Regions from separate parts of the Hylemonella sp. GW821-FHT10B10 genome, predicted to be linked through region 2. Evidence: predicted binding sites of a transcription regulator. Region 2 holds the regulator's gene; each other region holds the start of a gene.
The links. The regulator LexA, encoded in region 2, represses DNA repair genes until DNA is damaged. The targets are predictions, from matches to a motif close to ACTGTATNNNNATACAGT.
Positions count from the first base shown of each region.

Region 1: AC07NT_RS02280 (PA0069 family radical SAM protein) is a predicted target of LexA. The motif match lies at 3,048-3,065, and genes of this name have one in related genera.
Region 3: AC07NT_RS03850 (DNA topoisomerase IV subunit B) is a predicted target of LexA. The motif match lies at 2,132-2,149, and genes of this name have one in related genera.

Region 1 covers NZ_JBWKNN010000001.1:472,690-479,016, forward strand. Annotated here, with positions in the region: gene AC07NT_RS02260 (DUF1631 family protein) at 1-88, shown strand, start outside; gene AC07NT_RS02265 (TAXI family TRAP transporter solute-binding subunit) at 98-1,417, opposite strand; gene AC07NT_RS02270 (P1 family peptidase) at 1,426-2,430, opposite strand; gene AC07NT_RS02275 (septal ring lytic transglycosylase RlpA family protein) at 2,470-2,898, opposite strand; gene AC07NT_RS02280 (PA0069 family radical SAM protein) at 3,103-4,191, shown strand; gene AC07NT_RS02285 (copper-binding protein) at 4,221-4,571, opposite strand; gene AC07NT_RS02290 (DUF411 domain-containing protein) at 4,600-5,070, opposite strand; gene AC07NT_RS02295 (cupredoxin domain-containing protein) at 5,082-5,558, opposite strand; gene AC07NT_RS02300 (multicopper oxidase family protein) at 5,565-6,327, opposite strand, start outside.
Region 2 covers NZ_JBWKNN010000001.1:948,224-954,550, reverse strand. Annotated here, with positions in the region: gene kdsB (3-deoxy-manno-octulosonate cytidylyltransferase) at 1-583, shown strand, start outside; gene adk (adenylate kinase) at 733-1,389, shown strand; gene AC07NT_RS04695 (asparaginase) at 1,461-2,417, opposite strand; gene lexA (transcriptional repressor LexA) at 2,524-3,207, shown strand; gene AC07NT_RS04685 (hypothetical protein) at 3,239-3,526, shown strand; gene AC07NT_RS04680 (D-2-hydroxyacid dehydrogenase family protein) at 3,597-4,604, shown strand; gene AC07NT_RS04675 (glutathione S-transferase) at 4,627-5,292, opposite strand; gene AC07NT_RS04670 (3-hydroxyacyl-CoA dehydrogenase) at 5,411-6,327, shown strand, end outside.
Region 3 covers NZ_JBWKNN010000001.1:777,607-783,933, forward strand. Annotated here, with positions in the region: gene AC07NT_RS03835 (SDR family oxidoreductase) at 1-668, opposite strand, end outside; gene AC07NT_RS03840 (hypothetical protein) at 734-862, opposite strand; gene AC07NT_RS03845 (MFS transporter) at 859-2,079, opposite strand; gene AC07NT_RS03850 (DNA topoisomerase IV subunit B) at 2,182-4,149, shown strand; gene AC07NT_RS03855 (lytic transglycosylase domain-containing protein) at 4,149-4,874, shown strand; gene parC (DNA topoisomerase IV subunit A) at 4,882-6,327, shown strand, end outside.

The DNA.
Region 1 (6,327 bases), 480 kb from region 2:
GGTGGAACGGGCCTTCGACGCCGTGGCCGAACTGGCCATGCGCAACAGCATCTACATGGACATCCAGGCCGATCCGCCGGCCTCTTGAGATTGTGTTTCAGCCGCGCTGCAGCCGCTCACGCACCATGCTGATGTGCTGGCGCAGCGCGTACAACTCGTCGGCGTAGGACAGGGGCACCTTGACGCGGCCGACCCGCGTTTCCAGCGTGTTCAGTTCTTCCTGCAGATCGGCGCGTGCGCTCGGGTTGAGCTGCAGACGTTCTTCGATCTGGCGCAGCTGGCCGTACCAGCGGAACACACGTGAGCGCACCCGGAACTCGTAGAGCGGCGGTAGCACCCGGCTCAAGGGCAGCAGGATGGCGACGATGATGCCCAGGGCCAGCCACATGCGCTCCATCAGATTGGCCAGCGTGTAGGGCAGGTAGCGCTGCAACAGCGGCACACCGTTTTTCAGCGTGCGCTCGGCTTCTTCTGCCAGCGGGTGTTCGGTGTTGGCAATATGTGGAAACTCACGTGCGCGATTGAACCAGCCAGGGCTGCCGTGCAGCTTGAGCGAAGCCTGCGAGAACAGCTGCAGCAGCGCCGGGTGCACGTCGGTGGTGGCCAGCAGGGTGGTGGTAGTGGCGATCAGACGTATGTCCTGTGCCGGGACATTGTTTGCCAGGTCCACCACGCCGCGCGGCAACGTGACCGGGGTGAGGAAGGGAAAACGCCGAGCATAGGCCTCGCTCTGAGGAAAGTCCATGAGTTGGATGCCCGGCGTCTGCAACAACATCTGCACCATCAGCGCCTCGGGGGCCGAGGCCAGTACCAATGCATCCAGTTGACCGTTCAGCAAGGCGGCCACCGCCGGGGTCTGGCGCAGGCGTGACAGGGTCATGCTGCGTTTGTCGATGCGGTTGGCCTCGAACAGCTTGTCCATCAGGCTGGGGACGCCGCTGCCTTCGCTGCCCATATTGATGCGCAGGCCCTTGAGGTCCGCCAGGCTGTGCAGTGTGGCGTCACGCCGCACCTTGCTGGCCGCGTCCGTGCGATAGAACAGCCAGACCGGCTCCAGAAAGAGGCTGCCCAGGGATTCGAGGTCGTCATCTTCCGCCGCCGTGTCGCCGCCACCGCCCTGCACGAAGCCCATATCGACCTTGCCCTCCTGCAAGAGGCGCAGGTTCTCTGCCGCGCCCTGGCTGCTGTGCAGTTCGACCTGGATGCCATGCCGGGACAGCTCGCGGGCGTAGCGCTTGCCGAACTCCGCATAGGCGCTTTGATCTGGTCCGGTGGCCAGCGTGATCTTGCGCGGGGGCATCGGGTCCAGCCACCAGTAGGCCAGCGCCAGCAGGAGCAGCGCCAGGGCGATGAAGGGGCCGGCCGTGACCAGCAGGTCGCGCAGCGAAAGCAGGGTGTGGCGTATGACTTTGGGCATGGGTTCGATCAGGAGGGGGCCAGTTCAGTGGCGGCCGGCCAGGTCTGGCCGGCCAGACGCAGGCTGCGTGCGGCCATCACCGCGTTGACGACAGCGCGTGCCGTGGCCTCGGCCGCCAATGTGGCGAGCAGCAGCATGTCGGCGTTCTTGCCGCTGGCTCCCGTGCCCAGCGCAAACAGCGTGTCGCCATCGAGCATGGTGTGCACGGGATTGATGCTACGGGCCAGACCATCGTGCGCGACCTGGGCCAGGCGCTGGGCCTGTGGCTTGGTCAACACTGCGTCGGTGGCGATCACGCCAATGGTGGTGTTGTTGCCGGCCAGCAGGTGTTGCGGCAGATGCCCGGCCAGCAGCGCGTTGCGGGTGTTTTGCAGGCCGTGCCCATCGGCCGTGCGGGCGCCGGCGATCACCTGTCCCGTGGCCGGCTCCAGCACGTCGCCCACGGCATTACAGACCACCAGCGCGCCCACGGTGAAACCGCTGGCGCTGACCGAGGCCGTGCCCACACCGCCTTTCATGGCGCGTGCCATGCCCAGCATCTTGCCCACCAGCGCGCCGCTGCCCGCGCCCACATTGCCCTGCGCCGGCGTGCTGCGGCTGGCGGCCACACAGGCCCGGTGGCCGGACGAGGCATCGGGGCGGAGGCGCCCGTCGCCCACGCCCAGGTCGAACACCACCGCCGCCGGCACGATGGGCACCAGGCCATGCCCTGTGTCCAGTCCGATGTCGTTTTCCTCCAGCCAGCGCATCACGCCACCGGCCGCGTCCAGGCCCCAGGCGCTGCCGCCTGCCAGCAGCACGGCATGCACGTGCGGCACCAGGTTGCCGGGGTGCAGCAGATCGGTTTCGCGCGTGCCGGGGGCGGCGCCGCGCACGTCCACACCGCCGACGGCCCCGCCGCGTGCGATCACTACACTGCAGCCAGTGGGACGGCGCGGGTCGGAGTCATGACCGACTTCGATGCCGGTCACGTCGGTGATGGCGCCCGGGTAGGGCAGGGTAGGGGTGCTCATGGCACCGATTATGCGCAGCGCGGATGAGACCTGTGCCAGTCAGTCGACCACCTGGATGCGCACGGGTGCCACGCCGGCGTTGATGCTGGCGATGGTCTTGAAGGCCGAGCTGGAGAGGTCGATGATGCGGCCTTTCACGAAAGGCCCGCGGTCGTTCACACGCACCAGCACGCTCTTGCCGTTTTCCGTGTTGGTGACCTTGAGTCGCGTGCCGAAAGGCAGGGTGCGGTGCGCGGCTGTCAGCTTGGCCTGGTCGAAGCGTTCGCCGTTGGCCGTCTTGCGACCGTGGAATTCATTGCCGTAAAAAGAGGCTTGGCCTGACTCGCTGTGACCGCTGGCCACGCTGCCGCCGGATTTGGGCGTGCTGCTGCAAGCGGCCAGCATCAGCAGCGCCAGGGCACACAGCCCCGATGCCAACCATCGGGCAGGGTGTGCGTGGAGTTCATGGCGCAGGGCGGCGACAGTCATGCACTTCACTATAGCGACTGGCCTGGCCCAGACAGCGCGCTCAGGGTCGGGCTGTTGCCAGCGTGCCGCAGTCTGTCGATGGAAGGTCATGTACCCCGATGGGTGGTCACGAAGCAGACAGGCGTGACAGGGCAGATGGATTTTCATATACTGTACATACATACAGTTATGAGCGACGTGATTGCATCAGAACAGGCGGCCACCATGAGCGAATTCAAGATCCCTCTGCAGTCCCTCAAGGGCCGGGGCGCTGCCACGCGCAACGCGCATCGCTTCGAGAAGGATGTGCGCTCGGCCTTCGACGATGGCTGGTCAACCTGGGACGAGGCCCTGGCAGAGGATGCGCCCCGACGGCCGACGGAAGTGCGCTGGGAGGATGCGCGCAGCGCGCTGGTGCGCAACGACTCACCCGACATCGCCTTCGACCTCTCCATCAACCCCTACCGCGGCTGTGAGCATGGATGCAGCTACTGTTATGCGCGGCCTTCGCACAGTTACCTGGGCCTGTCACCGGGACTGGACTTCGAACGCATCATCATCGCCAAGCGCGGCTTGGCCCAGCGATTGCGCGAGGAGATCACGCGCCCGGCCTACCGGCCCGGCCACATCGCCATCGGGACCGTCACCGATTGCTACCAGCCCGTCGAGCGCGAGCTGAAGATCACCCGTTCGCTGATCGAGGTGCTGCGCAATGCGCGCCATCCCTTTGCCCTGGTCAGCAAGTCCAGCGGCGTGGAGCGTGACCTGGACCTCATTGCGCCCATGGCGGCAGACCGGCTGGCCGCGGTCTACATCACCATCACCACGCTGGACGGTGAACTCGCACGCCAGCTGGAACCGCGTGCGGCCTCGCCCCAGCGTCGTCTGCGCACCATCCGCACCCTGGCCGAGGCCGGGGTGCCTGTGGGCGTGAGCGTGGCCCCGCAGATTCCTTTCATCAACGAAGACATGGAACAGGTGCTGGAGGCCGCGGCGCAGGCCGGTGCCAGGAGCGCCTTCTACACTGTGTTACGCCTGCCATGGGAACTCAATGAGGTGTTCCGGCAGTGGCTGGCCTTGCACTACCCGCAACGCGCCGCGCGCGTGATGGCTCGCATCCAGGATATGCGTGGCGGCAAGGACTATGACAGCGACTACGCCACGCGCATGACAGGCAGCGGCACCTGGGCCGCGCTGATCCACCAACGTTTTCACAAGGCCTGCGCCCGGCTCGGCCTGAACCGCGAGCGCATCGAGCTCGATCTTTCGCAGTTTCGCCCCGGCCTGGCCGAGGGACAAGGCAGCCTGTTCTAGGCCCTGTCCAGGCTAGAGGGATGCGCGTCCTAGTTCGCGGGCTCGATCGTGAGCACCGTGTAGGCGCCCTTGATCTGGTCGGCGGTGAAGCGAACCTTGTCACCTGCTTTGACCTTGTCCAGCAGCGCGACATCCTGTACCTGGAACACCATGGTCATGGGGCCCATGTCCAAGTTGGGAATCTCGCCGTGCCTGAGCGTGATCTTCTTCGCCGATTTGTCGACGGTGCGTACGAGAGCTTCAACCAGGGGCAGAGCCGCCTTGGTCGCGACCGGTGCGCCCTTGGCTTCGTGGCCGTGCGGCGCGCCCGTTTCGTGGGCCTGGGCGGCAGTGATGCTGGAAAGCAGCAGGGAAAAGGCAATCAGTGAAAACTTGTTCATGGCAGTTCCGGAAGCAGAATGGGTTGAATTATCGGTAGGACTGAAAGACGCTGGCCGTTGTATCGCGTCGCACCAGAAGCACGTCGTAAGGGGCCTTGTGGCCGCGGTATTCGGGGCCGCCCATGCCGGGCGAGCCCACGGGCATGCCCGGTACAGCCAGTCCGACGGCGGCCGGCTTCTCCTTGAGCAGGCGCCGGATCTCGCGCGCGGGCACATGGCCCTCCAGCAGGTAGCTGCCGATCAGCCCGGTATGGCAGGAGCCGTAACGGTCGGCCAGACCCAGGCGCAGTCGCTGCTCGCGCTTGACGGTCTCGCTCACGTCGTGCGTCTTCACGTCAAAGCCGTTGGCCTGGAGATGCGCTACCCAGTCGTGACAGCAGCCGCAGGTCGGTGTTTTCCAGACTTCGATCAGCGGGCGGCCGGGCGCTGCGAGCGCGAGGCCAGCCAGCATCGTGGTGGCCATGGCGGTGGCGGTATGGAGGAGATGGCGTCGTTGCATGGTGTGCTCCTTCAGCGAACGGTGATGGTGCCCTTCATGCCGGCCTGGAAGTGGCCAGCGATGAGACAGGCGAACTCGAACTCGCCGGCGCGGTTGAAGGTCCAGACGATTTCGCCCGTCTTGCCTGCTGCGACGTGCACCATGTGCGCCTCGTCGTGTTCCATGTCCGGGTGCTTGAGCATCACGGCCGCGTGCGCCTCCAGCGCCTGGCGTGTGCCCAGCACGAGCTCGTGTTGCAGTTTGCCGGTGTTGCGCACACGCAGGCGTACGGTATCGCCTTGCCGCACCTCGATGCGGTCCGGGCTGAAGCGCATGGCGTCGGTCATGGTGAGCGTGATGGTGCGCTGCGCCCGCTTCGCGTCGCCGGCTATGCCCCAGTCCTGCTGTTCGGCGACCGCCGCCGGATGAGCGGCGGCGCCGCTGCCATGGGCCCAGGCGGGAGAAGCTGCCACCAGGGTGGCGCCCAGAAGTAAGGTAATGATGTTCATGGTGGTTCAGTGGTGTTGTGAGTGTGCGTCGGGTTTGACGGCCTTGAGTTCGACAGCGGGCTGGCCGCTGTCGGGCGTGGCGGCCGCTGGCGCGGCAGCGGGGGCCGGCGCGGGGCCTGTCCATTCCCAGGCCTGCGTGCCGGCCGGTTGCGCGTACCAGCCCGGGTCGCTGTAGTCACCGGGTTTCTGGTTCTTGCGCACCTTGAGCGTGGTGAACATGCCGCCCATCTCCAGCGGGCCATAGGGGCCGGTACCGGTCATCATGGGCAGGGTGTTTTCGGGCAGCGGCATTTCCATCTCGCCCATGTCGGCCATGCCGCGCTCGCCCATGACCATGTAGTCCGGCACCAGCTTCTGGATCTTGCCGACCAGGCCGCGGTGGTCCACGCCGATCATGGTGGGCACGGCGTGGCCCATGGGGTTCATGGTGTGGTGGCTCTTGTGGCAGTGGAAAGCCCAGTCCCCTTCCTCGTCGGCGATGAATTCGAACTGCCGCATCTGGCCCACGCCGATGTCGGTGGTGACCTCGGGCACCCGAGCGCCCAGGGGCCAGGGCCCGCCATCGCTGCCGGTCACCACGAACTCGTGGCCGTGCAGGTGCATGGGGTGGTTGGTCATGGTGAGGTTGCCCACACGCACGCGCACCTTGTCACCCAGGCGTACGTTCAGGCTGGCGATGCCGGGGAAGGCGCGGCTGTTCCAGGTCCAGAGGTTGAAGTCCAGCATGGTGTTGATCTTCGGTGTCGCGCTGCCGGGCTCGATGTCAAAG
Region 2 (6,327 bases):
CGAGCAGCAGGGCGTTGAGGCCGTGCTCACACGCGTCGACCATCCCAGCGGCAGCGACCGCCTGGCCGAGGCCTGTGATCTGCTGGGCCTGCCCGACGAGGCCCTGGTCGTCAATGTGCAGGGCGACGAGCCGCTGATCGATCCCGCGCTGGTCTCGGCCGTGGCCGAGCTGTTACGCCTACGCCCCGAGGCCAGCATGAGCACGGCCGCCCACCCCATCCACGATGTGGCCGATTTTGTGAACCCCAACGTGGTCAAGGTGGTGCTCGATGCGCGCGATCTGGCGCTGTATTTCAGCCGTGCGCCCATCGCCTGGTGGCGCGACGGGTTTGCCCAGGGTGTGAAGACCCTGCCCGATCCGGCGCCCCTGCGCCACATCGGCATCTATGGCTACCGCGCCGGCTTTCTGCGCCAATTCCCCAGGCTGCCGCAGGCTCCCATCGAGGTCACCGAGGCGCTGGAGCAGTTGCGTGCCATGTGGCACGGCCACCGCATCGCCGTGCACGTGACGCAGCAGGCCCCAGGCGCGGGTGTGGACACCCCCGAAGACCTGGCTCGCGTACGCCGGCTGTTTGCCGCCTGAAACGCCCCCGCAGGTTGCGGGGAAAACAGCCCTGGCGGCTGTAAGTTTCATTCAGGTTACGGCATGCTATCCTCAACGCAGTCATGCAGCCGATCTGCACCGCCATGGTGCTTTCGCTGGCAAAAAACACCAAAACATCCGAGGTATCCATGAGACTGATCCTGTTGGGCGCACCCGGCGCCGGCAAGGGCACGCAAGCCGCCTATATCTGCCAGAAATACGGCATCCCGCAAATCTCCACCGGCGACATGCTGCGCGCCGCCGTGAAGGCCGGAACCCCCTTGGGCCTGCAGGCCAAGGCGGTCATGGAATCGGGTGCGCTGGTCAGTGACGACCTGATCATCAACCTGGTCAAGGAACGCATCGCCCAGCCCGATTGCGCCAAGGGCTTCCTGTTCGACGGTTTCCCGCGGACCATCCCGCAAGCCGATGCCATGAAGGCGGCCGGCGTGAAGCTGGACTACGTGCTGGAAATCGACGTGCCCTTCGAGGCCATCATCGAACGCATGAGCGGTCGCCGTTCACACCCTGCTTCGGGCCGCACCTATCATGTGAAGTTCAACCCGCCCAAGGTCGCTGGCAAGGACGACGTGACCGGCGAACCGCTGGTGCAGCGCGAGGACGACAAGGAAGAGACCGTCAAGAAGCGTCTGGACGTCTACAGCGCCCAGACCCGCCCCCTGGTGGACTACTACAGCAGCTGGGCCAAGAAGGATCCGGCCGCCGCGCCCCAGTACCGCGCCATCAGCGGCATGGGCAGTGTGGAAGACATCACGGCACGCGCGCTGCAGGCACTGGCCAAATAGGAGACTCCCGCTTCCAGCCTACGCCCCGCACCTGCCGCGGGGCGTTTGTTTTTTGTGCCGCCCCTTTAACTTTAAGTTTCGCCTTCAGCCAACAGCTCCAGCATCAGGGCCAGCCGCGCCTTGACCGGGCTCAGGCCCACCGCCACGGGAAACTCGTCGGCAGGCCTGGGCTGCAGAAAACCATCAGCGCAGCGCGTGCTGCGCCGCACCCGGACTCCCGCCACCTGCGCCCGTCGCAGAGCGGCCTCCAGTTCTCGATGCACCGTGCCGCCACCTGTGCCGGCCAGCACCAGACCGTGCAGGGGGGGGGCGCCGTACCGGGCAGCAACCGTCGGATCAGCCAGGGCATCGACCGTGGCACCACAGGCCGCGGCATGGCTGAGCAGGATCTCGACGCGCGGCATGGCCGGGGCTCCCAGAACGGCTTCCAGCAAAGTCTCCTGGGGTAGCTGCGACAGGGGCCAGTCACGTACGCGCTCGACGCGCCCCTGATGCACTCGCCCGACGTCACCCGCCTCGCCCGCGCTGAAGGCATCAAGCCTAGAACTGTGCACCTTCTGCACATCCTGCGCGCCGAGGATGCGACCTGCACAGACGACCAGCACGCCCTGGGCCCCAGCGCAGGCGGCCACCGCCAGAGCATCCCGCAGGTTCTGCGGGCCGTCGGTATCCGGGGCATTGGCCGGGCGCATGGCACAGGTCAGCACCACGGGCTTGCGCGGCGCCAGAAGGGTCTGCAACAGAAAGGCAGTCTCCTCCAGCGTGTCGGTGCCATGGGTGATGACCAGCCCCTGCACGTCGGCCTGGGCCAGCCAGTGAACACAGCGTTGTAACAACTTCTGCCATACGACCAGGTCCATGTCTTTGCTGTCGATCTGGGCCACCTGCTCGCTCAGCAGCTCGCTACCGCCGGGTGCCGCAAAACCGGCCAACAGCTCTCCTACCGGCTTCTGCGCAGCCACGTAGTCACGGCTGTCGGCCGCGCTGGCGGCCAGGCCGGCGATGGTGCCTCCCGTGCCCAAAACCACGATTTTTCCTTGCCCCACTTGCAATTCCCTAGAAACTGGTTAAAAATACAGTTACTGGATATCGAGACAGTGCCGTCTTGCCATCCAACCCACAGGAGTCGCCACGATGGACCTGCCGCAGTACCCGATCAAGCTGACCGCCCGCCAGCAGCAGATTCTGGACCTGATCCAGAGCGCCATTGCGCGCACCGGCGCCCCGCCCACGCGCGCCGAAATCGCCACCGAACTGGGCTTCAAGTCGGCCAACGCCGCCGAAGAGCATCTGCAGGCCTTGGCGCGCAAGGGCGTGATCGAACTGGTCAGCGGCACCTCGCGTGGCATCCGCCTGCAAGGCGAGGCGCTGCGTTCCATCAATGAATCGCGCATCAAGCAATTCTCCCTGCCCATGCCGGACCTGTCCCAACTGGCCCTGCCCCTGATCGGGCGTGTGGCTGCCGGTTCGCCCATTCTCGCGCAGGAACATGTAGACCAGACCTATTACGTCGAGAGCTCGCTGTTCCAGCGCAAGCCCGACTACCTGCTCAAGGTGCGCGGCATGTCCATGCGCGACGCCGGCATCATGGACGGCGACCTGCTGGCCGTGCAGTCCACCAAGGACGCCAAGAATGGCCAGATCGTCGTGGCGCGCCTGGGTGACGAGGTCACGGTCAAGCGCTTTCGCCGCAACAAGCACCTGATCGAACTGCTGCCCGAAAATCCCGACTACCAGACCATCGTGGTCGAGCCGGGTGACCCCTTTGAGATTGAGGGTCTGGCCGTCGGCCTGATCCGCAACACCATGCTCATGTGAACGCGCTGCGTCCCGCCCCGAAAGGTCAACGATGAACACCGCCTACGCCCTCTGGACTCCCCTGCAAGGCCTGCTGCGCTGGCTGGCACCCGCTACGCCCGGTCGGCCCGCCATGATGGCTCCTGCGCTGCCATCCGTACGCAACCCGGCCCTGGCCGCCGTACGCAGCCGCCCCATGCAACGCCCGCTGCGCGTGGTGCGCGTCATGGAAGCCGGCCAACCCCGCTCGCAGGTCGGTCGCATGGTGATCTCCGGCCGTATGGCCGACGTCTGCGCCGAACTCGACCGTCTGGCCGCCTGCGAAGCCGCACGCCACTGAGCCCTTTCCGTCGCCGCACCCTGCCACCATGCGGGTTAGCCCGCACGGAAGGCCGAGGCACAATAGCGGCATGAACATCGTGATTCTGGACGACTATCAGGACGTCGTACGCAAGCTGGACTGCGCGGCCAAACTGGCCGACTATCCCCCCAAGATCTTCACCAACACCGTCAAAGGCCTGGGCCAGCTCTCGGTCCGCCTGCGTGATGCCGACGTGCTGGTGCTGATCCGGGAACGCACCCCCATCACCCGCCAGCTGGTCGAAAAGCTGCCGCGCCTCAAGCTGATTGCCCAGACCGGCCGCATCGGCAGCCATATCGACCTGGCTGCCTGTACCGAACGTGGCATAGCCGTGGCCGAAGGCACCGGCTCACCGGTGGCACCGGCCGAACTGACCTGGGCCCTCATCATGGCTGCCATGCGCCGCCTGCCGCAGTACATCGGCAATCTCAAGCACGGCGCCTGGCAGCAATCCGGCCTGAAGTCGGCCGCCATGCCGCCCAACTTCGGCCTGGGCACGGTGCTGCGCGGCAAGACCTTGGGCATCTGGGGCTACGGCAAGATCGGGCAGCTGCTGGCCGGCTACGGCCGGGTGTTCGGCATGCGCGTACTGGTCTGGGGCCGTGAGCCCTCCCGTGAAAAGGCCGTGCAGGACGGTTACGAGGCTGCAGCCAGCCGTGAGGAATTCTTTCAGCAAAGCGATGTGCTCAGCCTGCACCTGCGCCTGAACGAGACCACGCGCGGCATCGTCACGGCCACCGATCTGGCACAAATGAAACCCACCGCGCTGCTGGTCAACACCTCGCGCGCAGAACTACTGGAACCCGAGGCTCTGATCCTCGCGCTCAACCACGGCCGCCCCGGCATGGCGGCGATCGATGTGTTCGAATCCGAACCCATCCTGCAGGGCCATGCCCTGCTGCGCCTGGAAAATTGCATCTGCACACCGCACATCGGCTACGTTGAGCAGGAAAGCTACGAGCTCTACTTCGGTACGGCCTTCGACAACGTGGTGAATTTCATCAAAGGCCAGCCCAGCAATATCGCGAATCCGGAAGCACTGAAGGTCTCGCGCTGACTGAGCGCCTGTTCACAGTCTCTTAGGCCGGCTTCGCGCCGAGTTTGGCCAGCATCTGCTCGGTGCTGGTCTTGCGGTCCGCGTTGACCGTCTGCACATGGGGCCGCGCGCCCATGACCTTGAGGTAGTCGCGCACGGGCAGGCCCGCCAGCACATCCTCGCCATAGATGATCTTGCTGGCGCTGGTCACCAGGGGCAGATGGGCCACCGCCGCACAATCCGCCAGCGTGAACTCCGCGCCCGCCACGTAGGGCGAAAACTTCACCAGCTTGGAAAATCCGTGAACGCCCTTGAGCAGCAACTTGCGGGTGCGCTCCTTGAGACCATCGCTGACCTTGCCCCCAAAAAAGGCTTCGGCGTAGAGGTCGCGCGCCACCAGTTCCAGATGCAATTCCATGTAAATGATCAGCTCCCGTACCTTGGCCGCGGCATAGGGATCTGCGGGAAGCAGGGGACGCTGCGGATAGACCGTCTCGATGTATTCCGCACAGGCACTGGATTCGGAAATCGGACCGGACGGTGTGTCCAGAAAGGGCACCTTGCCCATGGGGGACCGGTCCATCAGCAGGGGATGGGTATTGCCCGTCCAGACCCGCTCCTCCGTATAGGGCACATCCTTTTCAAGCAGCTGCAACTTCACCTTGTTGAAATAATTGCTGGCGGCAAATCCGCAGAGCTTCAATGTCATCGTGTCACCTCGGGTTTTGATTGGGGAATCCGGAACTTGGAGTCTCTCAGAGGACAAGGACAAAGGCAGTCCGGCAGGTGACTCTGGAAGGCCAAACGCCCGGGCCATAATTCCGGCCATGAAACCCGTTTACGCACACATCGCCGTCGTCGGCACCGGCGCCATGGGCCGCGGCATCGCCCAGATCGCCGCCCAGGCCGGCAGCACCGTCACCCTTTACGACAGCCAACCTGCTGCCATCGCCGCAGCGCAACAGGCCCTGGGCGAACAGTGGGACAAGATGGTGGAAAAGGGCCGCCTGGAAGCAACAGCCGCCTCCGCTTGCAAGACCAGGCTGCAAGCCGCCAGCAACCTCAAAGACCTGGCCAGTTGTGACCTGGTGGTGGAAGCCGTCGTGGAACGCCTGGACGTGAAGGCCACGCTCTTTGCCGAACTCGAAGGCATCGTCGGCGCCAACGCCGTTCTGGCCAGCAACACGTCTTCGCTCTCGATCACGGCCATTGCCGCCAAGCTGAAATCACCGCAGCGTGTGGCCGGTTACCACTTCTTCAACCCGGTGCCGGTGATGAAGGTGGTCGAAGTGATCGCCGGCCTGAAGACCGATCCGACGGTCTGCGCCGCCCTCTCGGAATACGCGCGCCAGATGGGCCACACCCCCGTGACCGCGCAGGACACACCGGGTTTCATCGTCAACCATGCCGGCCGCGGTTATGGCACCGAGGCGTTGCGCATCGTCAGCGAGGGCGTGGCCGACTACGCCACCATCGACCGCATCCTGCGTGACCAGGCCGGTTTCAAGCTCGGCCCCTTCGAACTGATGGACCTGACCGCACTGGACGTCTCGCACCCTGTGATGGAGTCCATCTACCACCAGTACTTCGAAGAGCCGCGTTACCGCCCCAGCGTCATCACCGCGCAGCGCCTGGCCGGTGGCGTGCTGGGTCGCAAGACGGGTGAAGGCTTTTACCGCTACGAGAAGAACGTGGCCCAGGTCGCCCCCGAGTTGCCGGCACCACAGGTGACCGATATCCCACC
Region 3 (6,327 bases), 170 kb from region 2:
AGACGTGCGCAGACCTCGACCGGCATGGCGTCGTCTTCTTTCAGGCCGCTCGAGCCGGCGGCAACGCCCGCCGCATTGAGGCCACGGTAGCGGATCTGGGTGGCGACCACACCGGGGTAGGCCGTGGTCACGGCCACGCCGGCCGGCTTGAGCTCGGCGCGCAGTGCTTCGAAAAAACCGCTCATGGCGAATTTGCTGGCGCTGTAGGCCGTGCGCCCTGGCACGCCGATCAGGCCGGCCAGGGACGAGACGGCCACCACCTGGCCGCGGCTGGCCTTGAGGTGGGGCAGGGCGGCGTGTGTGCACCAGACGCTGCCCCAGAGATTCACGCGCATCAGGTCTTCGTACCAGCCCAGGTCTTCCGGCTGGACCTGTTCGAACAGGGCCTGGGCCGAGACGCCGGCGTTGTTGACCAGCGCATCGAGCCAGCCGAAGCGTTCCACGCTGCGCTCGATCAAGGTACGGCATTGGGCGGGGTCGGTCACATCCGTCGGCACGACCAGCACCTCGCTGCCATGGCTGCGGCACTCTCTGGCCACTTCCTCAAGCTGGGTTTCCTTGCGCGCGGCCAACGCCAGGCCAGCGCCGGCGCCGTGCCGTTGCGCCAGCTGGCGTGCCAGTTCTGCGCCGATGCCGTCGGAGGCGCCGGTGATGATGAAGGTTTTCATGGTCTCGGTCTTCATGGGCCGAGTTTGCCATGCGCCGTCCCCCGCCGGGGGCGGGATTGTCCTGATCAGAAACAGGCCCAGAGCTGGTCGGCCAGGGTCAGCAGGAAGTCCGGTCGTGTGTAGAGCGCGAACACGGCCAGCAGCAACAGCAGGGCCGAGGCCCAGGCAATCAACTGGCGTGTGGTCTTTTTCATGCGCGGGCCACCTCGGGTCGCCGGATCGCGGCCTCGCGTACCGGCAGGTTGACCAGGGCGGCGGCAACGCCCAGCCCGATGGCGATGTACCAGACGATGTCGTAGCTGCCCGTCTTGTCGTAGAGGTAACCGCCCAGCCAGACGCCCATGAATGAGCCGACCTGGTGGCTGAAGAAGACGAAACCACCGAGCATGGAGAGATGGGCCACGCCGAAGATCTGGGCCACGATGGCATTGGTGGGCGGCACGGTGGACAGCCACAACACACCCATGACGGCGGAGAAGATGTAGACACTCATGGGTGTGAGCGGCACCAGCAGGAAGACCGTGATGGCGATGGAGCGGGCAAAGTAGATGAAGGCCAGGATGTTCTTTTTGGCCAGGCGCTGGCCCAGGGTGCCGGCGATATAAGTCCCGAAGACGTTGAACAGGCCGATCAGCGCCAGCGAATAACTGGCCACCTGGGGCGAGAGGCCGTGGTCTTTCAGATAACTGGGCATGTGCACGCCGATGAAGACCACCTGGAAGCCGCAGACGAAATAACCTGCCATCAGCAGCTGGAAGCTGGGATAGGCGAAGGCCTCGCGCAGGGCCTGCAGGATGGACTGCTCGCGCTTGGGCGCCGTGCCGGCGGCAAAACTAGGTTCGTGCAGGCCCCAGGCCAGCGGAATGATGAGCAGGGCCGCCATGCCCAGCGCCATCAACGCCTGTTGCCAGCCCAGGCTGCTGATGAGGAAGCCCTCGACCGGCACCATGAGGAACTGGCCGAAGGAGCCTGCTGCTGCGGCCACGCCCATGGCCCAGGAGCGTTTCTCCAGACTCACGTTGCGACCGATCACGCCGTAGATCACGGCATAGGTGGTGCCGGCCTGGGCTACGCCGATCAGCACGCCGCAGCTCAGCGCAAAGAGCAGGGGCGTGGGCGCGTTGGCCATGCCGATCAGGCCCAGGGCGTAGAGGATGGCGCCAGCGATGATGACCTTGAAGGCACCGAACTTGTCGGCCAGCATGCCGGCGAAGATGCCAGCCAGGCCCCAGGTCAGGTTCTGGATGGCCATGGCCATGGCGAAGGTCTCACGGGTCCAGCCCTGGGTCTGGGTGACGGGTTGCAGCCAGAGACCGAAGCCGTGGCGTATGCCCATGGAGAGTGTGACGATGGCGGCGCCGCAGATCAGGACCTGGGCCATGGAGAGTTTCTTGTTGCTATGTGTGCTCATCGTTGCACTGTAGCCAATTCGCTCCTGATTTGCCGGTGAGGGTTAAGTTGTAACTGTATGTTTATCCAGCTATCCGGGTGACTGGGTCTACAATTCCGCGCCATGGCTGTCAAACCTACCCCTGAATATTCCGAAGGCTCGATCCGCGTCCTGAAAGGGCTGGAGCCGGTCAAGCAGCGTCCAGGCATGTACACCCGGACGGACAATCCACTGCACATCATCCAGGAAGTGCTGGACAACGCGGCGGACGAGGCCCTGGCCGGCCACGGCAAGAAGATCGCAGTGACCCTGCATGCCGATGGTTCGGTCAGCGTCGAGGACGATGGCCGCGGCATCCCCTTCGGCCTGCATCCCGAGGAAAAGGCCCCGGTGATCGAGCTGGTCTACACGCGACTGCACGCCGGCGGCAAGTTCGACAAGGGACAGGGCGGGGCCTACAGCTTCTCGGGCGGCCTGCATGGCGTGGGCGTGTCGGTCACCAATGCCCTGTCCAAGCGTTTGCTGGTCAGCACCTACCGCGAGGGCAAGGTGGCGACGCTGGCCTTTTCGGGCGGCGACGTCGTGGAAAAGCTCAGCACCCGGGCCCAGGCTGCGGGAGACCGCAAGCAAGGCACGACAGTGCGCGCCTGGCCCGATGCCAAGTATTTCGAATCGGCCGCCCTGCCTATGGCCGAGCTCACCCACCTGTTGCGCAGCAAGGCCGTGCTGATGCCCGGCGTGACGGTGACGTTGACGGTGGAGAAGAGCAAAGAGACCCAGACCTGGCTCTACAAGGGTGGTCTGCGTGACTACCTGATGCAGTCGCTGCCTGCTGACCCGGTGATCCCGCTCTTCGAGGGCGAGGGGTACGCGGAGAACAACGACAGCTTCGCCGAAGGCGAGGGCGCGGCCTGGGCCGTGGCCTTCACCGAAGACGGCGCGCCGGTGCGTGAGAGCTACGTCAACCTGATCCCCACCAGCGCCGGCGGTACGCACGACAGCGGCCTGCGTGACGGCCTTTTTACTGCGGTCAAGAGTTTCATCGAGCTGCACAGCCTTTTACCGAAGGGTGTGAAGCTGTTGCCGGAAGACGTGTTCGCCCGCGCCAGCTACGTGCTGAGCGCCAAGGTGCTGGACCCGCAGTTCCAGGGGCAGATCAAGGAACGGCTCAATTCGCGCGATGCCGTGCGCCTGGTTTCCAGCTTCGTGCGCCCGACGCTGGAGCTCTGGCTGAACCAGCATGTGGAGTACGGCAAGAAGCTGGCCGAGCTGGCCATCCGCGCCGCGCAGACGCGCCAGCGCGCGGGCCAGAAGGTGGAAAAACGCAAGGGCTCGGGTGTGGCTGTGCTGCCGGGCAAGCTGACCGACTGCGAAAGCCGCGACCTCGCCCATAACGAACTCTTCCTGGTAGAGGGCGACTCGGCCGGCGGCAGCGCCAAGATGGGCCGCGACAAGGAAAGCCAGGCCATCCTGCCTCTGCGCGGCAAGGTGCTCAACACCTGGGAGGTGGAGCGCGATCGCCTGTTTGGTAACACGGAAATTCACGACATCTCGGTCGCCATCGGTGTCGATCCCCATGGCCCCGACGACACGCCGGATCTGAGTGGGCTGCGTTATGGCAAGGTCTGCATCCTGAGTGATGCCGACGTGGACGGTTCCCACATCCAGGTGCTGCTGCTCACGCTCTTTTTCCGCCATTTCCCCAAGCTCATCGACGCCGGTAATGTCTATGTGGCACGCCCGCCGCTGTTCCGCGTGGACATTCCGGCGCGGGGCAAGAAGGCCGCGAGCAAGGCCTATGCGCTGGACGAGGGCGAGCTCACCGCCATCCTGGACAAGTCCGCCAAGGAGGGGGTGGTCAAGGAGCGCTGCCAGATCAGCCGCTTCAAGGGACTGGGTGAAATGAATGCCGAGCAGCTCTGGGAGACCACGCTGAATCCCGACACGCGTCGCCTGTTGCAGGTGCGCCTGGGCACCTTCGACAATGCGCAGACCGAGACCGAGATCACCAAGCTCATGGGCAAGGGCGAGGCCGCTGCGCGCCGCGAGCTCATGGAATTGCACGGGGATTCGGTGGAGGTGGACATTTGATGTTGATCCGCCCGGTTTTTGCCGCGCTGGCCGTGCTGTTCCTGCTGGGGCAGAGCGCGGCGCGTGCCGACGTCTGGGCCTATGTCAACGAAAAGGGCGTGGCCCATTTCGCCACCGAGCGCGTGGACGAGCGCTACGAGCTCTATTTCTCCGACGAGGCCCCCGAGGACGCCACACGCGCGCGCGGCGTGCCCATGGCGCCCACGCGCCTGCACGCCTTCTTCGAAATTTCGCCCGACTACAAGGCCGTGCGCCACTTGCTGCGCGAGGCCGCGCGCGCGCACGATATCGACTATGAATTGCTGCAGGCCCTGATCGCCACCGAATCAGGTTTTGATGCCGACGCCGTGTCGCCCAGGGGGGCGGTGGGCCTCATGCAGGTCATGCCGGCCACGGCGCGTGGTTATGGACTGGCCGATATGCGGCGCCGACCGGTGGCGAGGCAGTTGACCGATGCGCGCACCAACATCCAGGTCGGCAGCCAGCACCTGCGCCGCCTGCTGAACAAGTTCCCTGAACGCCCGGATCTGGCGCTGGCGGCCTACAACGCCGGTCTGCGCACGGTGCGCAAGGCTGGCAACCAAGTGCCGCCCATCCGCGAGACCCAAGACTACGTGCGTACCGTGCTGGCCTTGTATGCCGTTCTCAAGCCGCCGACCTGGCGTGCCGCACAAGCTTCCACCCGGATCGACGATGCCATGTCGTACTGGGCCTTGAATTACTGAAGACACGATGGACTCCACCACGCTAGACCCCATGGCCGATCCGGCCGGCGACGATGCCCTGACCCTGGCCCATTACGCGCAACGCGCCTACCTCGAATACGCGCTCAGCGTGGTCAAGGGCCGGGCTTTGCCCGATGTCTGCGACGGCCAGAAGCCGGTGCAGCGACGCATCCTGTACTCGATGTCGCGCATGGGCCTGGGTTACAGCGGACCCAACAGCAACACGGCGGCCAGGCCGGTGAAGAGCGCGCGGGTGGTGGGGGATGTGCTGGGTCGTTTCCATCCGCACGGTGACCAGGCCGCTTATGACGCCCTCGTGCGCATGGCGCAGGATTTTGCGCAGCGGTACCCGCTGATCGACGGACAAGGCAACTTCGGCAGTCGTGACGGCGATGGCGCCGCCGCCATGCGTTACACCGAGGCACGCCTGGCCAAGATTTCCACACTGTTGCTCGACGAGATCGACGAAGGCACGGTGGATTTCCAGCCTAACTACGACGGTTCCACGGATGAACCCAAACAGCTGCCGGCCCGTCTGCCTTTCACCCTGCTCAATGGCGCCAGCGGCATTGCCGTGGGTCTGGCCACCGAGATCCCCAGCCACAACCTGGCTGAGGTAGCGGCCGCTTGTGTGGCCCTGATCAAGACCCCTAAGCTGGCCGATGGCGAGCTGTTCGATTTGCTGCCGGGCCCCGACTACCCGGGCGGTGGCCAGATCATCAGCCCGGCCAGCGACATTGCCGAGGCCTACCGCACGGGGCGTGGCTCGCTCAAGGTGCGTGCGCGCTGGAAGATCGAGGAGCTCGCACGCGGCCAGTGGCAGCTGGTCGTGACCGAATTGCCGCCAGGCGTGAGCACGCAGAAGGTGCTTGAGGAAATCGAGGAGCTGACCAATCCCAAGGTCAAAGCCGGCAAGAAGGCACTGACCCAGGAGCAGAACCAGCTCAAGGCCACGGTACTGGCGGTACTCGATGTGGTGCGTGACGAGTCCAGCAAGGACGCGCCGGTGCGCCTGGTCTGCGAGCCCAAGACCAGCCGGATCGAGCAGCAGGAACTGATCACAACGCTGCTGGCGCACACCAGCCTGGAGACTTCGTCCTCGATCAATATGACGCTGGTGGGGCTGGACGGGCGGCCGACCCAGAAGACCCTGCGCCAGATGCTCGAAGAGTGGATTGCCTTCCGCCAGGGCACCATCGAACGCCGTTCGCAGCACCGTCTGGACAAGGTGCTGGCGCGCATCCATATCCTCGAAGGCCGGCAGCTGGTGCTGCTCAAGATCGACGAGGTCATCGCTCTCATCCGCAATTCGGACGAACCCAAGCCAGCGCTGATCGCGCGTTTCAAGCTCTCCGAGCGCCAGGCCGAAGACATTCTTGAAATCCGCCTGCGCCAACTGGCAAGGCTCGAAGCGATCAAGATCGAGCAGGAACTCAAGGAACTGCGCGAAGAG